2 regions of the Paenibacillus sp. MER 180 genome follow, and region 1 is predicted to be linked to the other one. Evidence: riboswitches for the same ligand, from Rfam matches in the RefSeq annotation. Region 1 holds a riboswitch; the other holds the start of a gene.
The links. A riboswitch is a leader RNA that binds a small molecule or an ion and turns the genes downstream of it on or off. The one in region 1 is predicted to bind glycine.
Positions count from the first base shown of each region.

Region 2: linked by a shared signal. The riboswitch ahead of M3661_RS09700 (alanine/glycine:cation symporter family protein) and the one ahead of gcvT (glycine cleavage system aminomethyltransferase GcvT) in region 1 are both predicted to bind glycine.

Region 1 covers NZ_JAMAVT010000005.1:216,124-231,971, forward strand. The annotation lists gene M3661_RS10355 (GNAT family N-acetyltransferase) at 1-1,185, opposite strand, end outside; gene ftsW (putative lipid II flippase FtsW) at 1,600-2,766, shown strand; gene M3661_RS30230 (DivIVA domain-containing protein) at 3,035-3,433, opposite strand; gene M3661_RS10370 (hypothetical protein) at 3,647-3,820, opposite strand; gene M3661_RS10375 (D-alanine--D-alanine ligase) at 3,913-4,848, opposite strand; gene pdxR (MocR-like pyridoxine biosynthesis transcription factor PdxR) at 4,852-6,303, opposite strand; gene M3661_RS10385 (aldo/keto reductase) at 6,525-7,496, shown strand; gene M3661_RS10390 (MBL fold metallo-hydrolase) at 7,761-8,513, shown strand; gene M3661_RS10395 (MerR family transcriptional regulator) at 8,746-9,135, shown strand; gene M3661_RS10400 (VOC family protein) at 9,187-9,891, shown strand; gene M3661_RS30725 (DUF5316 family protein) at 10,164-10,343, shown strand; gene M3661_RS10405 (GNAT family N-acetyltransferase) at 10,465-11,058, opposite strand; gene murI (glutamate racemase) at 11,018-11,851, opposite strand; gene gcvH (glycine cleavage system protein GcvH) at 12,029-12,421, opposite strand; glycine riboswitch at 12,615-12,723, opposite strand; glycine riboswitch at 12,887-12,981, shown strand; glycine riboswitch at 12,985-13,108, shown strand; gene gcvT (glycine cleavage system aminomethyltransferase GcvT) at 13,210-14,337, shown strand; gene gcvPA (aminomethyl-transferring glycine dehydrogenase subunit GcvPA) at 14,334-15,689, shown strand; gene gcvPB (aminomethyl-transferring glycine dehydrogenase subunit GcvPB) at 15,686-15,848, shown strand, end outside.
Region 2 covers NZ_JAMAVT010000005.1:72,193-88,040, reverse strand. The annotation lists gene M3661_RS09750 (C40 family peptidase) at 413-922, opposite strand; gene M3661_RS09745 (ABC transporter substrate-binding protein) at 1,189-2,181, shown strand; gene M3661_RS09740 (FecCD family ABC transporter permease) at 2,196-3,191, shown strand; gene M3661_RS09735 (ABC transporter ATP-binding protein) at 3,195-4,007, shown strand; gene M3661_RS09730 (HugZ family pyridoxamine 5'-phosphate oxidase) at 3,991-4,503, shown strand; gene M3661_RS09725 (DinB family protein) at 4,520-5,017, shown strand; gene M3661_RS09720 (GNAT family N-acetyltransferase) at 5,130-5,981, shown strand; gene M3661_RS09715 (BMQ_0737 family morphogenetic spore coat protein) at 6,129-9,563, shown strand; gene M3661_RS09710 (aldo/keto reductase) at 9,751-10,728, shown strand; gene M3661_RS09705 (pyridoxal phosphate-dependent decarboxylase family protein) at 10,989-12,446, shown strand; glycine riboswitch at 12,642-12,748, shown strand; gene M3661_RS09700 (alanine/glycine:cation symporter family protein) at 12,897-14,237, shown strand; gene M3661_RS09695 (sigma-70 family RNA polymerase sigma factor) at 14,399-14,932, shown strand; gene M3661_RS09690 (DUF4179 domain-containing protein) at 14,929-15,848, shown strand, end outside.

The DNA of each region.
Region 1 (15,848 bases):
GAATTGAAGAACTTGATACCGGAGTGGAATGGACTTGCAGGAGAGCGGCTCGATCTGAATTTCGAACTGGCTGTGCTCCCAATCGATCTGATCTTGAGAAGGGAGCATGAAACGGAACGTCGCTGGCTCTGCCAGGTGACTTGCGATGTCAAGATAGGCAACGCCTTGCTTCCTATGGAAGGCGCCGAGATCAGGAAGCCTCAATTCCACAGCAGCGGGCTGTTTCGGAACAACACCGACTCGGAACTGTGCGGATTTCCCATTGATCAACAGCTCTGTACATACAGTTGGAGTCGTTCTCCACTGGCTGATTTCCTCCTGCAATTGCTGAACATTGAATTCTGCCTGGAGGGTTGCTTCTCCAATCACATCAATTGATGACTGCCAATCAAAATGAATATTGCGATCACTCTTCCCTTGAAGTTCGATGTGAAGAGGTTTCCCTGACTTATTTACGAGATGGTAGTGAATCGAGTAGGTTCTTCCGCAAATCAGATCCGGCTGCGCGATCTCGGCCGTCAATATATAATCATCCGTATCAATCAGCCTCATACCGCGTCCTCTTCGTTCAAATTCCACTCTCAGCTTCTTGCCGGACTTCTCCCACTCATACCGATAATAGTCGAACCCATTCTGCTTGATGCCGTCAGGTGCGAGGGTGATTTCTCTCACGGAATCCTGATACCAATCAAAATACTCAAAATGAGATGCCAATGCTTCTGTGCGGACTACCGTTGGGATAAAGTTCATGAGATGTGTCGTTTCATCCCGATCCTCCCAGAAGAACCCGCATTTTTTATATAAAGGAACCGCCTTCGTATTGCTTTGCCACGTGTACAAATCCAATCTTGGCCATCCTAATGTAATCGTGTCATCAATGACTTGAAGTAAGAGCTGCTTGCCAATCTTCTGCCCATGATAGTCGGGATGGACATTTAATAAATGCACATACAGTGCGCCCGTGTCTTCCCGATACTCGCATATTTTGCAATAGCCTACGACCCGTTCGCCGTCTACCGCTAAGTATAAGGCTAGAGTATCCGCACTCTCCTCCCTCTGCCGCACTTGCTGTGCCGTCATCCTTGAATTTCCGCCGCCGAATGATTCATGACTATCATTCCACATGTCGGCAATCGCTGCTGCCAATTCGGGTCGATACTTCTCAATTTGGATTGTACGAATCATACCGCAACCTCCCAAGATTACTTCAACTAGAGCTAGCGGAGATGCCATTATATGACATCACCACTGTTGATTATATCATCATATCAGTGGATAAATGTTACATTTGAAATACACTTTCGAAATCACGTTCTCCCTCGTAAAACAGTCCAAAATCTAGTTGACAAGCTCAATCGTGAACAGCTACGATATGATTGTTTATATGTCCATATATTGGAATTTACATCGTCGCCATCCTTACGATTCCCTGACTTTGGACGTTCCTTTCATTCACTGCAACTCATTTGTTGTTTAGCTTCGAATGCATAATTGAATCCCCCTCTAGCGTATATTGAGGAATTTCCAATTTGTAGATCTAGAATATACGTTCTCAATCACAGTACATAGCGTCTTAGGTAGATTGGATGTGGAACTAGTATGAAAATACGGAGAACAAGACCGGACTTTCTCCTACTGCTGCTAACTGTCTTATTGGTAAGCTTCGGAATCATGATGACATTTAGCGCAAGCTCATATACTGCGCTGCAATATTATAAACAACCTTGGTATTTCGTTGATCGCCAGCTCGGATTTGCCTGTGTTGGATTCGTTCTTATGCTGCTGTTTATGTGCATCCCCTACCCGAAACTCAAGAAGCTATCTGTCCTACTTGTCTTCGGCTCCATTGCCACCTTACTGCTCGTCCTGCTCATTGGCAAGGATGTAAATGGTGCAAGGCGCTGGCTTATGATAGGCGGCTTCACCATACAACCGACAGAGTTCATCAAACTATTTGTGCTGCTATATGCATCTATTCTCATTGCCCGCAAGGGAGACAAGATTCGCAGCTTCAAGCTCGGGCTACTTCCACTCCTATTCGTGGTTGGCTGCATCGCCTTATTAATATTGAAACAGCCAGATTTCGGATCTTCCCTGCTTATCATCATTGTAACCGGGGTTCTCATCTATGTCGGTGGTGCAAAGCTGTCCCATCTTCGTTCGATCCTGCTAGGACTGACGCCCATTATCATATTCCTAGCCGTGTTCAAAAGCTATCGGTTGAAGCGGATTACTTCCTTTATGAATCCGTGGGACGATCCTGATGGAAGCGGCTATCAGCTGATTCAATCATTATATGCTGTATCCCATGGCGGGATTGCTGGGACTGGATTTGGGCAGAGCATACAGAAGATGTCTTACCTGCCAGAGGCACACACAGATTTCATTTTCTCCATCATTGCGGAGGAATGGGGGTTATCAGGTACAATCTGTTTTCTCTTGCTCTACTTCCTCTTCCTGGCTCGTGGACTGCTTGTAGCCTTGCGTTGCAATGAACCGTTCGGACTAATCCTAGGTACGGGGATTATTTCTATGATAGGCATTCAACTTGTGATGAACATAGGCGCTGCCACAGGATTTCTGCCGATTACAGGTATCCCGCTTCCCTTCATCAGCTATGGAGGCTCTTCCCTGATTGTATGTATGACTTCGGTTGGCATGCTGCTGAACATCTCTCGCTACACCTATGAGACTCAACAGGCTGAAAGTGAAAATATAAAGAGGAAAACGAGGTTTACTCATGAAAGAAAGATTGGAGCGTATTAACTATGTCATTAGCTGTTGGTATCGATCGGTCTCGTTCTAAGTAAAAGCAGCTGCCAGAAATCCGAAAGCGGCTAACACTTATCTGAATCGAATCCATATAGCCTGCCATCATGATACTGTTGCACACTGTTGCTTTACCATGAAGCACGTTGAGGCTACACGGATAAGAACACGAACTTTAGAACATGCCAAAAAACCCGCGACTCCGCGGGTATCTTTATGTATTCGACTTGCGGTACAACATGCAGCCGTGCATCGCCTAGTCTGTTTATATTTCTTTGTTCGAATCCTGACCAATGGTCATACGATATTTCAATTCCGTAATATTTTGCTCCATTTTACGAACGATTTCCTCAATAAATTTGACATCCACAGACGGCTCCGTGTTTACGATTTCTTCACGTTCACGATGCATCATTGAGATCTTATTTGCTCGTTCTTGCAGCTTCAATTCCTTGTATTTCTCCAACAGATCAGAGATTACCGCATAGAATTGGCTGTAATCCTTAATAATATCATCCAAGAATGCATCTACTTCATCGGGATCATATCCACGGAATTTGATCTGAAAATCCTTCTGATGAATGGTGAATGCATCCAGCGTAATTCCTAGCTGCTCAAACAATTCCTTCTGATGATCATATTGATCGTTCTTATTCTCTTCCATCTCTGTTCCTCCGTTCCATGCCAACCGGATCGCCTTCCTATTCCAAGTTGCGATCGATTTTATCTAAAGAACACACTATCAGCACTAACCGAACATTTCAAGTGTTTCCTTGTAACCTGTAAGTAAATGGCAATAAAAATCCTCCTTAGCCCGCGTCAAATCGGAAAATGCCCCAGTCTTGTATGATAAGACTGAGGCAAGGTGCCTGCACGATTACACGGTATCGTTGTCCTTCGCTGCGGAACGGTTCGCTCCCGTTTGTTCGAAAGCTTCTGCACTAAACTCCACATTATTGGCCTGCTCAGGAACAGGAAGCTTATTCAGCTTCGTGGATTGAACCTCTGCTTTTGTAGCAACTTGATCATCATGAGATTGCTTGTTGTTCATTGCTGCCCCTCCTTTCCCTAACCTAGGATCGAAGGTTATTATGTGCATGAACATGCATTTCCATACCTATCCATCACATTGTTCGTAGTGGATTAGGAATTCACTACAGCAGCATTCCCGTTTATATAAGTCCGTTCTTGCAGTGAGATTTCGATAATACGATGAAGCAGCTCACCGTACGATATCCCCGCTGCTTGTGCACTTTTAGGCAATAAGCTGTTTTTCGTCAACCCAGGAAGCGTATTGACTTCAATCACGTACGGAGTTCCTTGATGTAAAATCATATCAATACGAGCGTACACACTGCATTGCGCAGCTTCATATACGCCAAGTGCAGTCCGGCTAACCTGCTGCATCACTTGCTCCGGCAGCTCGATAACTACCTCGTCCGCACCACCATCTTCGTACTTGGAGGTATAATCGAAAAATTCCCCCTTCGGCTTAATCGATAGAATTGGCAGCATTGCTCCATCTAATATGGAGCATGTGATCTCTTCGCCTCGAATATATTGCTCAATCAGCACTTCCGAATCATATTGGAACGCTTCCTCTAAGGCCGCGACAAGCGCATCACGATTGTGCACCAACTGTACACCGATGCTGGATCCGCCTGCGTTTGGCTTAATGACGAGCGGATAACCTAGGTCTGCCTCAATCCGATCAATATCATAAGCGGAATTCGATCGCAGCATAAGCCAATCCGCTGTTGCGAAGCCTTCAAACTTCACCAGCTTCTTCGTCAGCAGCTTATTCATACATAAACTGCTTGATAATATCCCGCCCCCGGTGTACGGAATCCCAAGCGTATCAAGTGTTCCTTGAATGGTGCCGTCTTCACCGAACGCCCCATGCAACGCGAGGAGCGCGATATCAATCCCTGCAACCTTGTCAATCAGCTCTGCCTTGCTGTTCAATACAATAGGTACCGCCTCATACTTGCCAGTTAAGTGTTTCATCATTTCCTGACCTGTCATAAGCGAGACGTCCCGTTCTGTAGACACGCCCCCCATAATGATACCAACCTTCATCTGTTATCCCCCCTGGATGATTTGCTTTATTACGTTCCCTATGATTCGAGTCCCTCGCTCGATGTCTGGCTCCGATACGCGTGAAAATCCAATTCGGAATGTGTTGGCGCCTCCTCCATCTGTGTAGAATCGGCTTCCAGGTGTAAATAGAACGCCCTGTTCACGGCACTTCATAAGTACATCCTCAACATTAACCGAAGGATCCAGTTCAATAAATAAGTGGAGTCCACCATCGCCCCATAATCTGCGGAGTGGAATATGTTGTTCACAACACTGTACAGCCCATTCGTACTTGCGTTTATATACGGATTTGGCTTTTTTCAAATAAGATTCAAAATGCCCATTGTGTAAGTATTGATAGAGTACCGCTTGATCCAATGTTGAGGTATGGATCGTTCGAGCCCTCTTCATACTAACGAGATATGAAATGAGCTGCTCATCTGCAATAATCCAGCCGATTCTCATCCCTGGAAACAGAATTTTAGAGAAACTCCCAATATAGATAACATGATTAGCCCCGCCAGCGCAGGCAATAAGTGGTGCGACATGCGCACCTGAATAGCGCAGTTCCTCACTAAAGCCGTCTTCGATTACGGGTATGCCGTGCTTGGCAAATAAGCGTATTGCAGTCATCCGCTTGCTAGGAGACATCACGACTCCAGTAGGATTCTGATAGGATGGGATTAAGTATGCCAGATCATAGGAACGTTCCTCTAAGGCGTTCGTTACCTGTTCCATGTTCATCCCATCGTGCTCCATCGCAATGCCTTCGATCTTAAGGCCATGCATCTTGAACAATTTGATGGCACTATGATGGGTAGGATTCTCACAAATGACACGCCCATGACGCTTATCCATAGCAGATAGGACAATATCGAGTCCTTCCGTGAAGCCGTTCGTAATGAGCATATCCTTGCCCTTCATATCAATGCCCTTAGATTCCATATATCGCTTCAACTCTTCAATTAGCGGCTGATATCCCTGAGCATATCCGTAATTCAGCATAATCTCGCCTTCGGCTGCAATACGGTCTACCAATGCCTGCTTAACATATTGAAGTGGAAATAATGATTCATCTGGCGCAATACTCATAAACGAGATCATTCCGCGCTCGCCGCGTACACCGTGTTTCATCACATCCATGCGCTCAGCAGTTTGCGCCTTCTCGCTCATTCTCTTGTTCCAGTCCATATTTGCTACAATTGTATCGGCTCGTTCAGCAGGTGAAGCATAGCTGCCCTGCCCAGGGATTGAATAGATGAGCCCTTCATCAGCAAGTTCTTGATAAGCTGCAATAACGGTGTTGCGGCTTACACCCCATACATTGCCAAGCTCCCTTGTCGAGGGAAGCTTCTGATCAGCTGTAAGCCATCCGCGATTAATGAGCAGTCGCAAATAATCTCTAACTTGCAAATAAGCTGGTCTCCCTGGGATCAGCTTAAAATCTTGGAACATGTGCTCAACTCCCCTTTCTTATCTTGGCACAAACCCTTCCAATTGAGAAGAACCACATTCAGGTTATTTTACAACCGATGCGGTTCTTAGTCGATGTGATAGTGGAATCTAGCACTCTGCTGTAGTAAACTAGTAATGCATCATCCAGATATGATTTGGACGAGCTCTAGGAAGCAACACGATTACTATTAATATTGACTACTACATTGGAGTGATTGCTTGTGACAACGTTACCATTGAATGAACGTGGAATTCCGGCAAGCCGCATCGTGCTTGGCTGCATGGGAATGGGCGGAAGCTGGGATAATGAGCCGTATACAAATGAACATGTGAAGCGTGCGGAAGCTGCTATTGAAGCGGCGCTTGAGATTGGCATCAACATGTTCGACCATGCGAATATTTACTCCCGCGGCAAAGCGGAGCAAGTATTTGGCGACGTGCTGAAAGCGCAACCAGGATTACGCGAGAAGATTATTATCCAATCCAAATGCGGCATTCGTTTCGCTGATGGTGATATTCCGGGAAGATATGATTTCTCCAAGTCTCACATCTTAGAGAGTGTCGACGGCATTCTTAGTCGTCTCGGTATTGAATACTTGGACATATTGCTGCTGCACCGTCCTGATCCTCTGATGGAACCGGAAGAAGTCGCTGAAGCTTTCAACCAATTGAAGCAATCCGGCAAAGTGCGTCATTTCGGCGTATCCAATATGAGTGCTGGTCAGATTCGACTTCTGCAATCATGCTTCAATGAACCGTTCGTTGCAAATCAGTTGGAAATGAGCTTAGCCCGCTATGGCTGGCTGGATGCAGGCGTGCACGTGAATCAAGCAGCTTCTGCTGACGATACCTTCCCAGATGGAACGCTCGAGTACTGCCGCATGAATGGCATTCAAATTCAATCTTGGGGACCGCTGGCGCAAGGCTTGTACTCTGGACGAAATCTTGACAATGAACCCGAATCGGTTCAAGCTACCGCTAAGCTTGTTCAGAAGCTAGCTTCTCAATACAACACAACTTGCGAAGCGATTGTACTTGCATGGCTAATGAGACATCCGACACATATTCAGCCCGTAATTGGTACTGTTAATCCAGAGCGGATCCGCGCTTGCAAGGATGCAACTTCCATTACATTGTCACGTGAAGAATGGTATTCCCTCTACGTCAGCACGAGAGGCCGTATGCTGCCTTAATCATCGTTGACACAGCGATATAGATGACTGAAACAAGCGGCATCCGGATGGATGCCGCTTTTCTTCTGTTGAATACGATTTTTTCGTTCAATATCGTAAATTCAAGATGATTCAATGTACATAATGATTCGATGTGCATATTGACAAATAATTATTTATGTGTTATGATTAAATATTTATCTATTGATATTAAATTCCATCCGTGATAAAACATACTATGCTAAGACGTAATGGCAAGCCTTACTCACGATGGAGGGATATACAATGATCGTTGCACCAGGAATCATGATGTTAGAGTTGGAATCTGAAGGCATCGGAGGACCAGTAGCACTTCATCCTACTCTAATATGGGATGAAGAGGATGCAATACTAATCGACACTGGGATGCCAGGGGATTGGATTCGAATCCAGCAGGCGATGCAAGAAGCAGGCGTGCCGCTAGATCGATTGCATGCTGTCCTGCTTACCCATCAAGACCTCGATCATATCGGGAGTCTGCCTGATGTGGTATCATCCAAGAACGGCAATCTCGAAGTGATAGCGCACCACGAAGACGCCCCCTACATAGAAGGCAAATATCCACTCATTAAGACAAGCCATGAAGCTATGGCGAAGCTTCTGCCGCTGCTGCCAGATGAACATCGTCCTAAGGTTCTGGCCATGTGCGATATGCATCCATCAGCGAACGTAACCCGATTAATTACGGATAATGAAGTTCTTCCTTACTGCGGCGGAATCCACATTATCCACACGCCTGGCCATACAGCAGGGCATGTCAGCGTCTATTTGGAACGCAGCCGTATCTTGATAGCCGGCGACGCGATGATAAGCGTCGATGGAATGCTGCAGGGTCCCGTCCCGCATGCAACACTGGACATGGACAGTGCAATTCACTCTCTCGACAAGCTGACCAAATATCCGATTGACACCGTCATCTGTTATCATGGCGGTCTGTCCGAACAGAACATACACCATCAGATCCTGCAACTATCACATTCGTCGATAACGAAGCCGTAATAAAGAGGGCAGCTAACCAACATCCTATTGTGGTTAGCTGCCCTCTTCTTTCCTTTTGACATCAGCACACCATACACTTTTCAATCGGATAATGTAAAAACCACCTCACTGGTTCCTACTCTTACATTTCCTGCTCGCTCATAGAAATATTGATTATTATGTATTGACCTTCACATCATGTCATCCTTTACACTATATTTGTGGCCGCATTATGAAGGAGTTGGTACCAACAATGCATATTCGTGAATTATCTAAGCTTACAGGAGTCAGTCTTCGTTCCCTGCGTTATTACGAGCAGAAGCATCTGCTGTCCCCCGCTCGTTCAGAGAATGGGTATCGCATATACGAAGACATCGATGTCCAGCGCGTTCAGCTGATCCAGTTATTCTTGAAGCTTGGAGTTAGCACTGATGAGATAGCACTCCTGATTCAGAACTGTGAAGGGTTGCCAGGGCGTAACAGCAATAACAGCAATAACAGCAATAACAGCAATAATAGCAATCATCAAGCTGAATGCGCTGCAGCATTTTATGAAGAACGACTTCAGGAGATAAGAGAACAGATTCAATTATTACGAGAAGCAGAGCTGCAACTAGAAAAACTAGTTACTCATTGGAAGTAACATATCACAGACAATTAATATTGTAATTTGAGAAGAAACGAGGGATTTCCTTTGCTGTTTTTGGATCATGTTACACTTGCAGTACCTAATTTGTCTCAGGCAGTCCATCTTATTCAAGAGACTACCGGCATTATATTTACGAAGCAAGTCATTCCGTTCCCAGGAACAATTGGGCAGGTTGCCTATTTAAGAGAGGGATTTATTGAACTCATCGCCTTAGAGGATTTAGAAGAAGCACAGAAGACGCCATTGGGCTCTGCATTCGCTGCATTTGCCTCTCAGCGTGCAGGGATTTTCGGAGTCGCATTAGAAGTAACAGGAGGTTTGCCTTCATTTATTGAACCTGCAAGAAGTCTAGGAATACCTTACATAGGACCTAACCATCAACTCGCTCCAGTAGAAGACGGAACCAGCATCTCTTTTCAGACAGCCTACATTGGACTACAAATGCCGTGGTTAATCGAGTACGAGCATTCGCGTGTCTGGCCTAGTTCATATACATTGACTGGAGTCGAAATTCAAACAACGAATATTGAAGAGGATCTATCTGTATATTCCAGCGCCTACCAGCTGCAATCATCCATTGCAACAGATTCCGGCAGCCTGGATCGGATATTCTTGCTTGATCGTGGTTGGCTATCACTTCGTCATACCGATACAAATGAAACATCAGGGTTTAACGCCGTTGTCTTGAAGAAGGATAGCGATACATTCCGTATTCTATGTACATCTCAGGGTGTACAAGTAACTTCGTAAGGATGCTGGCTTCATAAGCTCCCTATTATACCATCATAAATTCAATACTCGTTTTTTGATTGATTTTATTCGAATTTATTTTGATCTAACTTTCACATAGGTTGAATTTGGTGTATGATGGGTAATAGTGGAATTCAAGGAGGTATGATATGATCTTACGACGTCTTGCAATTGGGCTCGTTCTCATTGTACTTTCAGTATTGTATGTGTACATTTGGCAAAATGGAGATCTCCACTCCTTATTCAACATCAATTGCTAATTAGGTTTAGGGTTGTGGGTAGTTGGTTCCCTTTTCTCGGGTCTATTCCAGGATGATACGAAGCTTAAATTTAATATGGGTCACATTCCGGAAGAAGACCATCGAAGAAATATTAAATTTAGCGGTACGATGTTTTTAATTGGGCTGCCGTGTATTGTAACATCCATCATTATCTTTACTTTTGTCCTATAAGCGAGCGGCTTAATCATCATATAAGAAAGAGAGGATGTTAGCCCCATCTACTTGGTGGGCACATCCTCTCTTTGTATTATTGATACATAACTGTGAATTGAACGATTGAATAGCGGTATAACTACACATACACCTGGTGCAAATATTGCTCGAGCCTCTCCTTCACCTGTGGCCATTCCTCATCAACTATGCTGTACACATTCGAGTCGCGAATATACCCGTCTTCCATCACCCGATGTCGGCGCAATTTCCCTTCGTATACGGCTCCTAACCGCTGAATGGCGCGATTCGAGCGCTCATTGCGCACATCTGCCGTCAGCTGAACACGAATCGTATGCAGCTGTTCAAAGCAATATTGCAGCAGCAAATACTTGCACTCTGTATTGATGCGAGTACGCCATACAGAAGGATGATACCATGTGCCGCCAATCTCGGCATATCGATGCAAGGCAGACATATTCATTATTCTCGTTGCGCCAATAATTCGCTCTGTAAGCTGATCAATGACAACGAATGGATACTCAGTCCCCTTCTCGCGGTTCAGAACAGCATCATGAATCACTCGTTCTGCATCCGTAAGACTGCGGATGGTGCGCGGCAAGTAGTGCCAAATATCAGGATGAGATGCTGCTTCATATAAATCTTCCTTATGTTCAGGAAGCATCGGGATCAGCTTAGCACTGCTCCCCGTCAGCTCGAACAATTGATTGTTCATTCGTATCCATTCCCCCGAAGGTCTGATAGGTATAGAGTGCAGTCTGTAACTTGTCTATGTATTGCTGCTCATGACTTGAACACATAAATTGAATTGAAGGGCGAACTGACGTATCTGATGACTGCTTAAGCTGGTTTTCCTGCATTACTTGTGCTAGACGCTGCACGGTGCCATGGCTGCCGTCTATAAGCTGGATATGAGCAGGGATAATGTCTCTCAATATGTGCTTGTAATAGGGATAATGCGTACACCCTAACACAATTGTTCCATACTGATTCAAATCCAATCCAGCAAGCTTATGCACGAAGTAGTCTCCTATCACTCCCTTATCAAAGTTTAACTGCTCGCAATATTCTACCAATTCCGGCAAGGGAATCGAATCCACAATATGTTCTTCGTCAATTCGACTGATTAATGTATGGTATTTGTTCTGACTTAAGGTTAAAGCTGTCGCGAATACAAGCACACGCTTGCCATTGTCGCGGTTCATTTCCACGGCAGGCTTGACTGCTGGTTCCATCCCGATGATCGGAATGTCGTACTTCCGTCTTAGTTCAGACGCTGCGATGCTTGTCGCTGTATTGCACGCAATAACAAGCGCCTTAACATTGTGCTGCATGATGTCTTCCACAGCTGAATGTACATGGCGCATTACTTCAGATTGAGATTTCGTCCCATAAGGGACATGCAGCGTATCTGCATAGAATAAATATTGTTCATGCGGCATATGCTTCATAGCCTCAGCCAACACGGTTATTCCACCGATTCCAGAATCAAAAAAAGCGATTGTCATTCCATTCACCTAGCATTCTTATTAGCATTGCAACATCTAGTTGTCGATGCTTATATTGTACTCCTTTTCGGCGGTGAATCCTATCGAAATTTGTCAGAAAGCAAATGAAAAAACCTGCTGCACCAGCATGATACCGGTACAGCAGGTTCTTAGATTCTCAACCTATTGTTCCTTCAACTATTCATCTATCAGCTTCGTGTACTGCTCTGCATTCAGCAAGTGCTTCACAGCTTCCTCAACGCTGCCTTCTACTTCAACTTCTGCAATCCATCCATCTTCGTAGGGGCTGCTGTTCACAAGCTCTGGCGACGCTTCCAATCCATCATTGACCTTCGTAATTGTTCCGGATACCGGACAGTACAACTCAGATACGGTCTTCACCGATTCAATTGATCCCATGCTGTCCCCTGCGGACAAGCTGGTTCCTACTGGCGGAAATTCGATGAATACGATGTCTCCCAGCTGGGATTGTGCATGATCTGTAATGCCAACCCGTACCGTATTGCCTTCTATGGCAACTACCCATTCATGCTCTTCACTATACAACAATCCATTCTTCACTTCACTCATGTCAACGCCCCATTTCATTCATAATGTCATTCATCAGGCCGTCTATCCAATCGAGATCGTAAAAATGGACAGGAAGCGGCCTTGTCGCCTTGTTCTCTGTCCTCGGTACCTGAGAGTTCCCGTTCCTCCACAGCCACAACTGCGGTTGAACTTACCCCTTTGGCGGCATAGAAAATGCACTCTCCAGAGCTGCGTCAGAATGGCGGTTATGGAACCTGAGAGATTCATTGCCAATCGGCGGCTGGCAACTTGCTCCTTCGGTGTTGACAATCGCAATTGTCAAACTCTCCCGACCTTCCTCGTTCGCGAATTACGATTAAACTGGGTAATTATAACACCATTAGATTATTGCAAGATATGCATGATTGTCAATATGACAAGCTATGAAATCAGTTGTGAAGAAAATATCAATTGACAAAGTGTGGAAAGCTCAACTAATGTAGAGATGACAGCTGAAAATGGCGAATGATGGTAAAGGGAGAGACTGCTGAGACATAGCAGCGCCGAAGGAGTAAGCCTGAATGGGTGAATCTCTCAGGCAAAAGGACTTTTACCGGACGCACCTCTGGAGAGCACTGCTATTCATGAAAACGAATACAGTCACCCAAGGGGAAAGTCGATGGTAGACACGGAAACAAACAATTTGTTTGCGACAATCGGCGACACTCTCAGGTACAAAGGACAGAGCGAGAGAATGAGAGGATGCGATGCATCCACTTTTCTTTCGGCTGTCCTTTTTATGTTCGTATACCGATAATTAGTCCAAATACGCGTATCGAGGTGAATTCATGAGTCAATTGAAGAGAACGCCAATATTTGATCAATACTCTGCTTATCCGGGTGCACGCTGCATTGACTTCGGCGGCTGGGAGCTCCCTGTTCAATTTATCGGCATTCAGCGAGAGCATGAAGCAGTTCGTACACATGCAGGTCTATTCGATGTCTCCCATATGGGTGAATTTATCGTAAGCGGCCCTGCCTCCCTGACATTTCTTCAACAGATGACAACAAATGATGTATCGCGGCTCGAGGATGGCAAAGCACAATATACGCTGATGTGCTACCCTGATGGAGGAGTTGTCGATGATATTCTCATTTATCAGATGAAGAGCGACCGTTACATGCTCGTCGTTAATGCCTCCAACATCGATAAAGACTACGCATGGCTGCAGAAACACCTGATTCATGGCGTTACCTTGACCAATGTATCGAATCGCACAGCATTGCTTGCCCTTCAAGGGCCGAATGCCCAAGCTATTCTTGCTGCGGTAACTGAAGCACCTATTGATTCGCTCACACCATTCCATTTCCTATCAGATGCACAAGTCTGCGGCGTATCAACATTGCTGTCTCGCTCAGGCTATACCGGTGAAGATGGCTTCGAACTCTACTTGTCCGTAGAGGATGCAGCACACGTATGGAATGAACTGATTCGCGCGGGCGAACCGTTCGGCTTGCTCCCAGCAGGGCTTGGTGCTAGAGATACCTTGCGCTTCGAGGCACGTCTCCCCCTCTATGGACAAGAAATTACAGCCGATATCTCGCCGCTTGAGGCAGGACTAGCACGATTCGTCAAGCTGGATAAGGGCGACTTCATCGGCCGTGTAGCATTAACGAAGCAGAAGACCGATGGACCGGCACGAAAGCTGGTTGGCATTGAGATGATCGACAAAGGCATTCCTCGCTCCCATTATCCAGTGCTTGCAGATGGGCGCGTGATCGGAGAAGTTACAACAGGAACACAGTCGCCGACATTAAAGCGCAATCTAGGGCTGGCCTTGATTGAATCCGCATTCTCTGAATTGGATACAGAAATTCTTGTCGAAATTCGCGGCAAGCAGTTGAAAGCCCGCGTCGTCTCGACTCCATTTTATAAACGAATCCCGACCCCTGCCAAAGGAGCGAATCCATCATGAAGCATCGTTACATTCCAGTGACGGAACAAGATCAGGCTGACATGCTGCAGCAGATCGGCATCTCTTCCATTGACGAGCTATTCCGCGATATCCCAGCCTCCATTCGTTACAATGGAGTACTGCCAATGTCTGAACCATTAGATGAAGCAGCCATGATGAAGCATATGAAGGAATTGGCCTCCCGCAATGCTAACAGTGAGAGCCATACCAGCTTCCTTGGTGCTGGAATATACGATCATCATATCCCTGTAGTCATTCAGCATCTAGTCTCTAGATCAGAGTTCTATACAGCCTATACACCCTATCAACCTGAAATCAGTCAGGGTGAATTGCAAGCAATCTTTGAATTTCAATCCTATATATGCGAGTTGACTGGTATGGCTGTTGCCAATGCCAGCATGTATGATGGCGCTACTGCACTTGCAGAAGCTGGAGCACTGGCGGTTGGCGCAACGAAGCGCAAGCAGCTTGTCATCTCGAGCACTGTCCATCCAGAAGCGAGACAGATTGTTCGCACAATGGCTCGAGGACTTAATGTTGAAGTAGTCGAGATTGGATATCAAGACGGCGTGACTGACCTTGCTCAGCTGGAGCGTGCTGTCACGGACGAGACTGCTGCCGTACTGATTCAGTCCCCGAACTTCTTCGGATGCATTGAAGATGTGCGCGCCATTGAACCGATTGCACATGCAAATAAAGGCCTGCTCATCATGAGTACGAATCCACTGAGTCTTGCTATGTTGGAGAGCCCTGGCAAACTAGGTGTCGACGTATGTGTTGGAGATGCCCAGCCGCTTGGCATTGCAGCATCTTACGGCGGTCCTACATGCGGTTTCTTTGCCGTTGCAGAGCCCTATATGCGCCGCATCCCAGGCAGAATTGTCGGCTTGACCAAGGATCTGGATGGCAAGCGTGGATTTGTTCTTACACTCCAAGCGAGAGAACAGCATATTCGTCGCGAGAAGGCGACATCCAACATCTGCTCGAACCAAGCACTTCTTGCTCTTGCTGCTTCCGTCTATATGTCCGTCATGGGCAAGATGGGAATGCAAGAGGTATCGAAGCTCAATATACAGAAGTCTCATTATGCAGCTGCTTACATCAACAACAAGCCCAATCTTGGATTAGCGTTCCAAGCGCCTTATTTCAATGAATTCGTACTTCGTCTCCCGCAAGATACTGACATGGATCGATTGCAGTCTCTGCTCCTGGACAACGGATTCATTGGCGGCTTGGATCTTGGCCGCTTCTATCCTGAACTGGAAGGACATATGCTCATTGCGGTCACGGAGAAAAAATCCAAATCAGACATCGAACAATTTATTGACCTGCTGGAGGTGAGCTGCGTATGAAACCGGAACAAGCACTAATATTTGAATTGAGTCATCCTGGGCGTATTGCCTATTCCTTACCTGAATGTGATGTTCCAGAAATCGAGATTCAAGAGCTTATCCCAACTTCGATGCTGCGCAGTCAAGAGGCCGAGCTGCCTGAAGTGTATGAGGTTGATG
Region 2 (15,848 bases), 140 kb from region 1:
CTTGACGCGTTCACATGAGCCTAGGCGTTCGAACCATATTGAACAAATCCAGAAGCATTCGTTCATCGTTATTCTTGCCCATACGTCAGGTAGAGTTTCTTATATTGTACAATAAATAATCGTTCTATGCACCGACATATCACCACTAGTTCATAAGCGCTGCTGCTGCAGTGTGAGCCGGTTGGATATGAACATATATTGAACCGATAATGAGGAATGGGAACTGCCGTAAGTAGGTTAGGAGGAGAAGTTGGAGGGGACAATATATTCTTCGTTATCCATCTTCATTCCTCGGAAGGATAAAAAGAAGAGGAGCTCATATCCGAATGATATGGGCTCCTATATTTTTTCTGTTGCAATAATTTCTTTTACTTAACAACTGAATGTAAGGAAGTGCTCGTCCAATTCACAATTATTTAATCACACGACGTGCTGTTTTGAAGGTCTTGTCCCACGCGCTGCCTTTAAAGTTGGAAATCGTCACTCCTACACCTTTCTTATATGTGTGGATGACTTTGTTATTGCCCATATATACAGATACGTGATTGATGATGCCATCACGATTCGTGTCAGAGAAGATAAGGTCTCCCGCCTTCAATTGACTCTTCGAGACTTTAGTACCCACTCGCGATTGCTCTCTGGAAGAGCGAGGGAGGTTAATGCCATTCTTTTTGAAAATATATTGTGTAAAGGAAGAGCAATCAAATGCACTCGTTCTTCCTGTTGCTGCACCGAATACATATGGAGTCCCCATAAATTTCTTGCCTGTTTGGATCACCTTATTTGCTACGGAAGTAGAGGAGGCTGCTTCCACCTTCATGACTGCAGCGTCACTAACAATACTACCCGACAAGGCGAGCGTTGCGCATATTCCGATGCTGAGTAGAGTTTTTCCCATACGTGTTGCCATGATGTTGTTCATGTTGTAATCCTCCTTATGGATAAACAAATGTGATAACCGCCTAGTTGACTTGCAATCAGCATAGCATATCTTTTTTCGTCCATAATCTTCCTTCGATCCGTGAATCCCGCACCACTACAGCAAATATCGAGCTTTATGATAATCAAATGAGAATCAGATTAAAAATATCATTGATAATGAGAATCAATATCTATATAATGAGAATCGTTATCATATAATTGATAATCATTCTCATACACAAGGTAATAAGGAGGCTTACATAATCAATGAAAGTAATTAAATATGGGGTCATCGCACTCATGATCGTCGTGCTTGCCGCTTGCGGCAATGCGAAGGAGAATTCAACGGTCACTGGTTCGGTGCCTGCAACTAAGTCCACAACAAATTCGGGTCAAGACTCGCCAAATCATGTTGATAAGAAACCGGAAGAAGACCCAGAAGTAGAGAAGCTCTTGAAGCAATTCGGGACGAAGCAGCCAGAGAAGATTGTGACATTATCAGTCTCCATTACGGAGATTTTGAACGAAATCGGGGTAACGCCAGCTGGTGTCCCTAAGTCAAGCAATAAACTGCCAGAAGCATTTGATAACGTCCCCCGTGTAGGTTCTTCACACCAGCCTGATCTCGAGCAAATCGCTAAACTGCAGCCAGATGTAATCGTAAGCCCAATGTCTATTAAAGACAGCATTGAGAAGAAGTTGAAGCCAGCGTCATTGCCTACGGCTTATTTGCCGGCAGATTCGTTAGAACAGTTGAAATTATCAACGACTGTACTAGGACGTGTGTTCGGCCGAGAAGACAAGGCAAATGCTTATCTGGAGAAGATTCAGCATGAGGAGCAGGCAGTACTCAATTCCGTGAAGGGCAAGCCTGCACCAAAGGTTATGATTCTGTTCGGTTCAGCAGAAGCCTTGATGCTAATGAATGACAATACATTCGCCGGAAGTATTGCTCGCAATTTGGGGGCTACAAATGTGTTGTCTGACGTAATGAAGAAGTCAGAGGACTATGTACCGCTCAATATGGAGAGTGTGATAGCTGCAAATCCTGATGCCATCTTGCTGGTCGCGCACGGCGATCCGAATGCGGTTGCCAAGAAATTTGAGGATGACGTGAAGAAGAATGGCGCTTGGGAGAAAATGAATGCCTTTAAAAATGGAAAATTGAAGGCTCTTGATTCCAAATTGTACGGTATTGCGTCCATAGTCAAGGCGCCTGCAGCCTATAAAGATATGGCACAAATCCTATTTGGTGAATAAGGGGTTCTTACGGAGTGAAGAAGAGTGCGTCACGACATAAATATATCCTACTACTTCTAGCTGTTGTTCTGCTTGCCATTCTGACGCTGCTCTCCATTGGGATTGGGAGCGTGCAGTTCAGTATGAAGGAAACGCTAGATGCTGTACTCGGATACGGGAATGATGTCGCCAATACGATATTGTGGGATATTCGAATTCCGAGGGTGCTGATGGCCTTGTTTATTGGTGCTAATCTGGCCGCTTCAGGCGCACTAATGCAGGCAGTGGTGCTCAATCCGCTTGCAGATCCAGGACTCACTGGAGTGTCGAGCGGTGCGGCAGTAACGGTACTGTTCATTATGCTTGTTATTCCTGGGTACTATTCGATGGTTCCGCTCGCGGCAATTGTTGGGGGCAGTATAGCAGCGCTTATGGTATATGGACTCGCATGGAAGAAGCACTTTGGTTTAACGCCTGTGCGCATTATTTTGTCAGGGGTAGCTGTGAATGCAGTATTTGGAGGAATGATTGGACTGCTTTCCATCTTGTATAGCGACAGGCTTCCTGCTGCTCTGCAATGGCTGAACGGGAGTTTATCCAGTACTAGTATGGCAGATGTTCTCGTCATCCTTCCGTATTCATTGATAGGATGGGCAGCAGCACTGCTATGTATACGGCATGCGAATATTTTGCGATTAGGCGAGCAGGTAGCACACAATTTAGGCCTTAATCTGACTCATATTCGAATCCTACTTTCTTTTATTGCGGTCTATCTAGCAGCGATATCCGTGTCCACGGTCGGACTTGTTGGGTTTGTAGGCCTGCTTGTGCCGCACATTGCAAGAATACTAATCGGCTCTGACTATCGTTATCGTCTTCCTCTTAGTTTTGTTCTTGGTTCAATGGTGCTCCTCATCGCTGATACCATTGGTCGGACAATCTTTAGTCCTGTAGAGATTCCCGCAGGAATTGTCATGGCCATGGTAGGAGGGCCATACTTCTTATATTTGATGCGGAAAGGGGATGCCTGATCGATGCTGCATCTGTCATCACTGAACATTCGTTATGGGAACAAACAGATTGTGCACGACTTCTCGCTTCATGTGAATGAAGGCGAGGTGCTTACGATCATCGGCCCTAACGGGTCGGGCAAGTCTACTGTTCTGAAGGCAATTACTCGATTAATTCCCTGTGATAGTGGGCGAATTTGTATTGCGAATGAGGAATTGCAGCAGTTCAGTTCGAAACAGTTGTCGCAGATCATGTGCATGTTGTGCCAATCCAATTCAAGCCCTTCCGATATGACCGTAGAAGAACTGGTTGGATATGGGCGAATGCCCCATAAGAAATGGTATGAACGGATGAATGATGAGGACAAGGAGATTATCTGCTGGGCAATGGAGCTAACGGGGATGACCTCCTATAAGGAGAGAAAGGTTGTATCCTTATCAGGTGGAGAGGCGCAGCGCGCATGGATTGCAATGGCGCTGGCCCAGCGGCCAAAAGTGCTGTTGTTGGATGAACCAACGACTTTTCTCGATATCGCGCATCAGCTTGAGGTTTTGGAATTGGTTCGCAAACTAAATCGTGATCTGAATCTAACCGTTATTATGGTGCTGCATGACTTGAACCATGCCAGTGCCTACAGTGACCGAGTATGTGTCATCCAGAGCGGGGGAATCCGCATATGTGGGACCCCGGGTACGGTATTTACATCAGAGCTGATTCGCAGTGTATATGGGGTAGATACAGATATTCAGTATTTACCGGATCGAGAACATCCACGAATACATGTGTTGAATAAATGGAATAAGGAAGCGAGGATTGGGAATGAAGCAACAGGATAATGACAAAATGAAACAAAAATATATGAGTTTCATTGATAGTGTTCAATCTGTAGTGCTTAGCACAATTGCCGAAGATGGCTCTCCGTTTGGCTCATACGCTCCCTATGTGCGGAAGGATGGCAAGCTGTATATTTATTTGAGTAAAATTGCCCAGCATTATCGGTATCTTGAGCATAATCCGTGTGTAGATGTTCTCATGATTGAAGATGAATCCAGGACCGGAAACATGTTCGCTAGACAACGTGCTCGCTTCTCATGTCAAGCGGCGAAGCTGGAAAATGAGGCGAATGAGGACATATTTGCTGAGTTTGAAGCGTCGTTTGGATCAAGTCTTATTCACATGCTAAGAGGACTTGATTTCTCATTGTTTGAACTGTCACCTACAGAAGGACGATATGTTGCTGGATTTGGTCAAGCCTATGATATCGATTTGGAAGCATTGCGCTTCGATCATGTTGCAAGAGATGGGCATCAACAGTCTGAACCAACAATGTAGGAGGGAGATGAAGGGAATGACGTACGATACGGTATCGGTCATATGGGATACGATCCAAGAACGGTTCTATCAGATGGTGCAGGAACTGACTGATGATGAATTGAGTTATGGAGTGGGCAGTGCCACAATTGGCTACATGATTAGACACAATGCAGAGGTGGAATATTTATTTGCAGATTGGTACTTTGGACAAGAGTTGCCTGCGGATGTGGAAATTCGCACGAGTCGAGGGCCGTCAGGAGACTCGAATCGATATACAAGCATACTTGACATGCTGCAATTGATTCAACATTCGCAACATCATATTCGTCAAGCGATGTGTACGCTGCCTGAACAAGCATGGCATGTTCCGGTGAAGTCGCCAATGGGAACGATCACACCGCTACAAGCGGTTGGACGCCTGTTGTATCATACCAGTCTGCATGCAGGGCAAATTGCCTTCATACTTAAGCATACCAATCCCGCCTCCATCTCTGCGAGGCAGCAGAGGTCTACCCCTGCAACTTTACATTGAGCCAACATGTAAGTTAGATTGAGCTACCTTGAAATCAACCTTTTGGTTGATTTCTTTTCTTTGTGTGGAGTAAGATATGTCCCGAGAGGAATGAACTGGAGGATGATGGCAAATGGTAAAGTATCTTGCATGTTCAAAAGTAGATATTTCAAACATTTATGAAGCGTTTACAGTTGGCTTTTCTGATTATATCGTGAAGATGGATATCACCGAAGAGATGTTCAAGACTCGTTTCTTTGGCGTTGAAGGCAACCAGCTAGAGAATTCTTATATTGCGATGGATGGGGAACGACCAGTCGGGTTGATACTAGGCGGATTGAAGAGATATGAAGGCATACTAACGATGCGCTGTGGAGCACTTGCAATCCATCCTGATTATCGTGGAATCGGAGTGAGCTCAAAATTATTCGAGCTGCACAAGGCTAGAGCAGTGGAGTGCGGTTGTGGGCAGTTGTTCCTTGAAGTCATTGTTGGGAATGACAGAGCGATCCAATTCTATAAAAAGAAAGGCTACTCCAAAGTATACGATCTTAGCTATTTTACCTTGAATCATCCAGCTAGTATGCTGGGCAGAAATGTTGAGGGGCATGAAATAAAGCCAGTTCCGTACGAATGTTTTGAGCGGCATGTGCATAATTGGCGCATCCCGCATATCAATTGGCAGAATGATTTGGACTACATGAGGCTGTCTGACGCCAATAACTATGTCGCAGCTTATAAAGACGATAAGGTCATTGCAAGTTTATGTATGAATGATAGTGGCAAGGTTAGTTTTCTCTATGTAGATGTTGAATATCGAAATCAGGGGATTGCTACCGAAATGCTTATGACCATGATAAGAGAGAAGCAGCCAGAGCGATTATCGGTTTCTTTTGCGAATAATCATTATCTAGAAGGCTTTGTATCTAAGCATGGATTCAATCGAAATGAGCTCGAGCAATATGAAATGTATTTGCATTTGTAAATAATTTTGCAGTTGTAATCAATGATTTCCCCTCATTGAGGGACTTGGAGGATGGGTGGTTAAGCCTACATCGGGTTAATGAACTATCAGCGTACGTACAGAATATAATGCTCACACGATCACGTATGCTGTAAGGATGTGTAGACAATGCCATTTATATTGCGCTTCAGTACGATAACAAGAGGTGCGATTACGTTCACTGGGAATTCTCTTGGTATTAGCCGCGCCTCTAGATTTTCTCCTGCTTGTACACCGGGTACGGCTGATGCGATAGGGTCTTTTATTATTAATAATCCAAATGTAATGTGCGGTACAGTTCCGTCCAGTCCTTCGACTGGCGGGGGGACGACGAATATGTATTTGATAAATTTCTCAACAAATTCGCTCGTCCTCCCTCCTGGAAGTACAGTTGTATACGCTGAATTGGTATGGGGCGGGACATATTTGATCAATACACCGGGCGGCGAGGATTTATCAGCCCGCTTGAATGACCCGGTCAGATTCAGTACACCGGCAGGCATGTTCAATATCCAGCCAGAGACGTTCTTCAATTATGCCATTAATACTCAAGGCGATTTAGGCTATGTGCGCTCTGCCAACGTAACTGCGCTGGTTGCGGGAGGCGGTGCGGGAACATACGGGGCTGGCAGAATTGTTGGGACACTGGTTCCGGATCCGAATACGACAAGTTTCGCAGGTTGGTCACTCGGGGTCGTATACGTGAATCCTGCATTGCCTTTCCGCAGCATGAATTTATATGTCGGGAACGTCCCGATTCAAGCCATATCTCCACCAGTCAATGAAATGATCGGGAATTTCCAAACTCCATCAACAGGCCCTATTACCGGCCGCCTGCTCGTCAGCGCGCAAGAAGGAGATGCGGAGATTACGGGAGATTTCGTACGCTTTGGCCCAACCCTTGCCAACCTTACAACGATTCCGCAGCCCGCAGGATTTACGAATAACTTCTTCCAATCACTAATTTATGATGATAACGGGAATATCAACCCGACAGCTACTTTCGGGGATCGCAATCCTATACCTGGGCAGCCAGGGACGAATATCATTGCAGGGAACCGTCAAGGATGGGATATTGCCAACGTAAGCATTTCCAACAGTCTCGTGAACGGGCAAACTTCAGCAGCACTTCAATTCGGAACGAATGGCGACGGATATACCGTCAATCTGCTGGCGATTCAAATTGACAATATTCCACCGACGCTGCTGCTGGAGAAGACCTCTTTTCCTGATACAGTCACCGTTGGAGAAGAGATCGTATACACCATTGTCGTCAGCAACGATGGAGACTCCCCGCTTGTGAACACTGTACTTACTGACCCGCTACCAGCTGGTGTTACGTTTCAATCGGTTCAAACTACGCAAGGTTCGGCATCGTTTGCTGCTGGAACGGTTACCGTAGATATCGGGACGATCCCGGTTGGTCAGAGTATTACCGTCAATATTACCGTGCTGGCAACAGCGGCTGGACTCATATCCAATACAGCTTCAGCCCAAGCAAATCAGACCGGCATCATCTCCTCAACCGCAGTCAATACCGTAAATCCTCTGCCACCTCCAATCCTAGAAATTGAGAAGCTGGACTTTCCCCCAATCGTCGCCGTAAATTCAGAACTCGTTTATATTATATTTGTCTCCAATATTGGAGGGAGCACAGCGACCAATGTTGTTATGAATGATCCGCTGCCGGCAGGAACCACCTTTGTATCCGCTGAATCGGATCAAGGGACGATTTCGTTCGATGGCACGACAATTACGAATGACATTGGTTCACTTGCTCCGGGAGAGACTGTGGTCATTTTTATCGTCGTCATCCCAACGGTCACAGGTACAGTCTTGAACACGGCAACGACGTTTTCAGATGAGACTGCGCCACAATCCTCTACTACCGAAACTCTAGTTATCGAAGAGCCGATACTTGAGTTAATGATATCGAAGTTTGCAGGGCCGGATCCTGCAACTGTTGGAGAAGAACTCATCTATACGATCGTTGTCTCCAACGAGACGACGGAGTTATTAACCGGCGTGGAAGTGGTGGATGTGCTGCCGCCTGGTCTCGTCTTCGTATCTGCCGAAACTACGCAAGGAACCGTAACTGAAGTGGCTGGCACCGTGACAGCATTGATTGGCGATCTTGATCCTGGTCAGTCTGAAATCATCACGATTACCGTTATTCCTACAGCTCCGGGCGTCGTAACGAACACAGCTACAGCGACATCTGATCAAACAGAACCTGTATCATCCACGATTGATACAACCGTCAATGCGCTTCCTCCGGCTTTTTTAACCATTGAGAAGCTTGCCGAGCCGGATCTTGTAACCCTTGGAAATGAAGTCATCTTTCAAGTGACGGTGTGCAACATGGGAGAAACGGCGGCCACAAATGTGGTTGCGGTGGACACATTGCCTGCAGGCGTTGAAGTCACTGGTATCCAAGTATCTGAAGGCACATTCACGCAGGTCGGGCAAACGATCACAGCATCTTTCGGTGTCATTGTCCCTGGAACGTGCGCTATGATTACGATCGAAGCAATTACGACTATAACAGGAATATTAACGAACACAGCAGTGGTGACCGCTGATAATGTTGAAGACCCTGAAACAGCAACCGCAAGCATTACGGTATTACAGCCGCTCGCCATTTCGAAGCAAGCTTCAAGCAACCCTGTGCTTGTCGGCAGCCTGTTGCAATATACGATCAGTGTTGCAAATCTCGGAGAACTTCCTCTAACGAATGTAATCGTGCGTGATGTCATTCCTCCTACGGTTGAATTTGTTAGTGTTCAATCTGAAGGAGGCACTTGCTCTGTATCCGGGCAGACCGTTACTTGTCTCTTGGGCACATTGGAGGGTCAACAAGAACAGACGATTATCATTACAGTCATTCCTTTGTTAGAAGGGGTGGTTACCAACACGGCTACCGCTCAGGCGGATAATACGCCTCCTGTTACAGCTACGATTACGACGCTAGTTGTACGTCCTTTAGAGTGCATTTCTGTCAGCAAACTGTTCGATTGGGTTGTTACTCGGAGTGATTTCATCGTGGAAGAGTCTATTCCCGAAAACTGCAGGGCTTTCGTAGAACAAGCAATTGCTGGCGGTCGGCAAGTGCTTGTAAGCTGCAATGCAGTGCCAGCTATGGGAGAATGCAGCATCACGGTTGTAAAGCGGCTGCCGCTGCCCATTATCGGATCGCAAGCAGCTATTGTACTGACGACGTGCTCTGCAGAGGTAACAATTACGTTAACAGATAGCGGAACAGGAGAAACATGCACGTTTACACTATTAGTCAAGAACAACGAGAAAGTATCACTCTGCTTACCGCTCCCATTAGATGAATCCAACATTACTTCTCAAATATTCGATATCCATTGTGCTGCACGAATTACTGACAGCCTAACGATTGAGTTGCAATTGGATTGGTGTTTGGAGCTTATCGTGAAATTTACAATACCGCTGATGGTTGAAGCTACATTCTGTCAACCTAGGGCATTAATTCCGATACCAGAGTCATGCAGCATCAGCCTTCCAATGCAATGTCCGACGATTTTTCCATTCGTATAAATGTCTTGTAATCCATAGAGATTCTGGATTCTTTATTGTTGTTGAGAACTCATGCCTGCATGAGTTTTTTTTTTTTTGTGCGCGGAAGTGGAATCATAAGGCAGACACATATTTGATCGGATTCAGATCAAGGGGATAGCTTGTGATATAATTACTGCTAAATAAGGAAAGCAAGGAGTTGATCGTCATGCAATATCGTCGTCTTGGCAATAGTGGATTGAAGGTGTCAGCGCTTGGATTAGGAACAAATGCTTTCGGCAAGCGGGCTGACAAGCTGGCTTCGACTCGAATTATTCATCAAGCGCTGGACTATGGCATTAACTTTATTGATACGGCTAATATTTATGCTGGTTCAGAATCAGAACGCATCATCGGTGAGGCGCTGATAGGCAATCGACACAATGTCGTGCTGACAACGAAGGCAGGATTAATTCGAGGACAGGGGCCGAACGAGCGCGGGTCATCTCGCTTTCATTTGCAGCAGGAATTAGACAATAGCTTGAAGCGGCTAAATACCGATTATATTGACCTGTATCAAATACATACATTTGATCCGCATACTCCACTTGAGGAGACGCTGCGGACGCTTGATGATATGATACGTTCAGGCAAGGTGCGGTATATCGGAGCGTCTAACTACGCTGCTTGGGAGCTGATGAAGGCGATTGGCATCAGTGAACGGCTTGGTCTGAATCGTTATGTGTCCATGCAAACCAGCTATTCACTGGCTGATCGAACGCCAGAACTGGAACTGGTTCCGCTATGTCAGGATCAAGGGGTGGGAATCATTCCATATTATCCGCTTGCAGGAGGAATTCTGACAGGGAAATACCGTGTGGGCGATCAGAAGCCAGCTGGCTCACGAGCAGATACGGATCCGAATTTCTACAAGTTCTTCAATGAAGAACGGTTTGCGTTAAGTGAACAGGTGAGCGAATTGGCAGCGGACATCGGCTGTAGCCCAAGCTCGTTGTCATTAGCTTGGCTTATGCACCAGCCTTGTGTATCGACAGTCATTGTAGGAGCGACGAAGGTGGAGCAGTTAGAGGACAATATAACGAGTGTCAATGTCGAACTTAATGAAGAACAGTTGAACCTATTGGATGAAATAAGCCGTCGATATCGTTATGGGGAACCTTTTGCCGTATACCGGTTGCCTGAGTAAATGAGAAAGTAAGGAAGCAATAGACACCGTCTCTAGGTAATAGGGGCGGTTTTTTTGAGTTGAGATTTCGAAATCTTGCGCTCATATTCGAAAAACGATGTAAATGGAAGGACGGTAAGTATAATAGAGTGATAAATGGTCTGTCCTCATAGCGAGCTGATAAACTGTACCTGTTCAATTGTCGTCTTGGTCGGTAAGCTATTATTCAATTGGAACATCTTTCTTGAATTGAACAGTGGAAGGGAGTTGCTGGATTCCGTATGCTTAGACAGAATCCGATCTTGGATCTATCAACTGAGGAACAGTATATGCTAGGCTCATATACGTTAGAGAAGATCAGTCAGTATCTATCATACACCGACGAGGTAGTAGTTGCCCCTGAATTAATCCCATCAGAGATTGTGCAGTATGCGGAGCAAATTGACTTTGCTGCTCCTGTCAAGCCTCAAACTGCGGTTCAGCATGTTATAGAAGGACTGCGTCGATATCAAGTGCACACAGCACATCCAGGATATTATGGCTTATACAATCCCCGCCCGAACTTTATGGGGATTATGGCAGACACGATAACAGCGGCGTTTAACCCCCAGCTTGCTGCATGGAGTCATGCGCCGCTTGCCGTAGAAATTGAGAATTATGTACTGCGTGAGCTCGCCACTCAATTTGGTTACTCGCGTGATGTTGCTGATGGAACCTTCACGACTGGGGGAGCGGAAGCCAATTTGACTGCAGTCTTAACGGCTCTATCTTATCATTTTCCAAAGTATGCAACAGACGGATTAGCAGCTCTGGAGAAGCCACCCATTCTGTATGCTTCTGAAGAGAGTCATCATTCATTGGTGAAAGCGGCTCGTTCCTGCGGGCTTGGAACGAATTCAATTCGCTCCATTCGTACGAACGATTCCTTGCAAATGGATATTGGAGCGTTATTAGAACAAATACGTATAGACCGCGCGCAGGGTTTTGCCCCATTTCTTATTATTGCTACAGCGGGAACGACGGGAGCCGGTGCAATTGATCCGTTAATGGAAATCGCGGCAGTAGCGGAGCATGAACAGATGTGGCTTCATGTGGATGCTGCTTATGGCGGCGCAATCGTATTGGATTCCGAGCTGTCCTTCCATATGGATGGTATCCAGCAAGCAGATTCAATCGCGTTTGATGCTCATAAGTGGCTGTCCGTTCCGATGGGGGCGGGCATGTACTTCACACGGCATTCACGTATATTGAATGAAACCTTCCGTATAACGGCAGATTATATGCCGAAGGAGGGTGAGGAGCTGCCCACGATTGATCCATATACGCATTCCATTCAATGGTCACGGAGATTTATAGGATTGAAGCTGTATTTATCCCTGGCTACAGCGGGTTGGGAAGGATATCGGGCTGTCTTGCGACATCAAGTTGAAATGGGCAAGCTATTCCGAGAAGAATTAATGCGATCTGGCTGGACAGTTGCCAATGATACCGTGCTGCCTGTCATTTGCTTTCTTGATCAAGAAGCATGGACACGAAACGACCAGGACTTCGCTCTATTTGTGAATCAACACGTATTGAGCACAGGGAAAGTGTGGCTATCCGTATTTACCATTCATGGTGTACCAACGCTGCGTGCATGCTTTACCAATTACGATACGAATGTGCAGAATGTGAGTGAACTCATTCATTTATTAAATGAGGCCAGATCCCTATATTACAGTCACCAAGCACATGTGTGATAGATGGTATGGGATAAATTACAATGCAATGGATCATTGCACAATGATAGTGTGTCTACTATAATGTTACCTACAACTTTATAACTGGATGAAGTTTGCGGGAGATAGACGAATCGTCTAGCCGAAGGGGTAAGCTCTCAGGCGCTTAGACATATCGAACCTTGAGCTCGAATACGTATAAGCAGGACCGTAAATGGACAGGACTCTGGAGAGACTCCATGATTGGGGCACCGAAGGGGCAAGACGAATTTGATTCTCGTGGATTCGTTAAAACTCTCAGGTAAAAGGACAGGGATGCAGAAGCGTAGAAAAATCGTAAGTCATTGGTATGATGATCTTATTTAGGTATGTCACTTACGTCAGGTTATTTATTCTGCACACATGTCCCCAGGGTCAAATCATTCGATTTGACTCTTTTTATTATTCACAAAGAGGGGAACTGATTTGACAATGATGGAACAATGGTTAGACAAATTGAACAACATGGTATGGGGAGCACCGCTTCTTATTTTATTAGTAGGAACGGGAATTTTATTAACGATCCGCTTGGGAGCGCTACAGTTGTTCCGCCTGCCGCTCGCCTTGAAGTTAATATTCAAGTCGAAGAACGAGGGAGAAGGGGATGTATCCAGCTTCGGGGCATTGGCTACTGCGCTGGCGGCGACAATTGGAACTGGTAATATCGTGGGGGTTGCTACTGCAATTAAGGTGGGTGGACCCGGTGCATTATTCTGGATGTGGGTTGCTGCATTCTTCGGAATGGCCACCAAATATGCGGAAGGATTGCTTGCTGTCAAGTATCGCAACATTGATGACAATGGACAAGTGCTAGGCGGTCCTATGTATTATATTGAGAAGGGACTTGGCATGAAATTCAAGCCGCTTGCTGTATTCTTTGCGATTAGCGGAGTACTGGTTGCCTTGCTTGGAATTGGTACATTTCCGCAAATTAATGCGATCGTCACTTCTACAGAAGCAAGCCTTGGTGTACCTGCAGTAGTCACTGCGGCAATCGTGACTATCGTGACCGCGCTTGTTACAATTGGCGGGATTCAGAGTATATCGCATGTGACGACGACAATTGTTCCTGTCATGGCTATTATCTATTTTATCGCGAGCTTTGTTGTGCTTATTGCATTTGCGGATCAGATACCGCACGCACTGTCGTTAATTTTCCAAGGCGCGTTTAATGCAACAGCAGCAGGTGGCGGCTTCTTGGGAGCAACGGTTATGATGGCGATCCGCAACGGGATTGCAAGAGGTGTATTCTCCAATGAGTCGGGACTCGGAAGCGCACCGATTGCGGCTGCGGCTGCGAAGGTAAAATGGCCAGCTGAGCAAGGACTCATATCAATGACCGGAACATTCATCGATACGATCATCGTCTGCTCGCTTACAGGATTAACATTGATTGTAACGGGTGTATGGAATGGCCCAATGGAAGGAGCGGCCATGACACAGGCAGCATTTGATGCTGCGCTGCCATACGGTTCCCTCATTCTTATGTTTTGCTTGATTTTATTTGCATTCACGACGATTCTTGGCTGGAACTATTACGGCGAACGGTGCATGGTTTATTTATTCGGTGTCAAATCGATTCTGCCGTACCGCCTTATGTTCATTGCGATCATTGGCTTTGGGGCATTTATCAAGCTGGATATGATATGGAAGCTTGCTGATATTGTAAATGGATTAATGGCGCTGCCGAACTTAGTTGCACTGCTCGGTTTGTCTGGAGTCGTCGTGTCTGAGACGCGTCTATATTGGAAGCATAGGGAATCCGAAAAATAAATAGAAGCAGGAAGCAATTCCTGCTTTTAAGTAAACTGCCAAATGCATGAAAGTGAACATTTGGCAGTTTTTTTGCGTTTAATGAAACCTTTTGCCTATCTTGTGCATCTAATTGACAGTTTGATTCGCGTGTATGGGGTAAAGAAGGGAGTAGAAACGGCTTGCATAGCGATATAGAGACAGAAGTGAGATTGGCTAAGGAAGGTAATAAAGAAGCATTTATTCGACTCATCAAGCAGCATGAAGCCCAAATGTTCAACATGGCCAGGTCGATCGTCAGAAGGGACGAGGATTGTGCAGATGCGATGCAGGAGACTGTGCTCAAGGCTTATCGCGCACTGACAAACCTAAATCATCATGCCTATTTTAAGACTTGGCTCTTTCGGATATTGATCAATGAATGCAATATGATATTGCGGAAGCAGGCTCGCATCATCATGCTGGCTGAACTCCCAGAAGTTGGTGTTGCCACGGCTGAATACAGTGATCATCTTGATTTGCGTCAGGCGATCTATCGGCTTGAGGAAGTATCTCGCAATATTGTTATTTTGTTTTATTTTCAGGATTTGCCTATGCATCAGATCGCCGAGATGATGGATATGTCCGTGGGCGCGGTGAAGACACGGCTGCATCGGGCACGTCACACGCTCGCAGAATGGCTGGATGATACTGAAGAAAGGAAGATGAACGGATGAAAGACATACAACTGCCTATCGATCAGCGACTGGAACAGCTTAGGGAACCATATATTAGCGAGCTGCCAGAATCCGTTCGCAACCGAATGGATCGGACATACCAGATCATCGACGAGATGCTTCCTGGACGGAAGAGAAGAAGTCGGAAGAACCGCTGGCTGCGCAGAGTGTTGATTTCAACAGCGGGTGTAGCGAGCCTCGGGATGGTCATGATCTTCTCGGGTCTTGCCTCTCCAGCGATCGCACAGACGTTAAAGCAGATTCCGTTCATGGATAGCGTATTCAAACTGGTGGGGGATCTTGGCTTGCAAACCGCTGGAGAAAAGGGGATGGTCACCTCAGTCAATCAGCGCGTAACCCATAAGGGAGTGACGCTCACGATTTCTGAGATGATGTATGATGGCAGCAGGCTATCTCTAGTGCTCAGTAGAGAAGATTCGAAAGCGGCGAAGGTTTCTTTTTTTCAGTTATGGAACAAGCAGCGCATGCTAAGCAAGCGAGCCAATAATATCGATTTTTATATGGGAGACAAGCAAATAAATACCGGGATGGGGCTCCAGCCGGGTGGGGAGCATGCTCCGCAATCGATAATCGTTACCGCTTTAGATTCTGCTGATCTTGAGCTTCCAGACTCGTTCGAAATGAAGATGGTCGTGTATTTGGCTGATGTGGATGAGAATTACGAGTTTCTCTTCCCGATCAAGAAGGATACGGAGCGAACGATTATCCTGAAGACATCAGAGACCAAATCACATGATTCGATAAATATGTCGATCGATCGAGTCGAAATTACCCCCATCACAACCCGCTTGCTCGTCGGTGTCCACGGGGCAAGCGGAGAAGAAGATTATCGTAAAATGCTGGATGCAATACCGGATAGCTATAAAGTTGATGGGTTCCTCAATCTGGAGTTCGA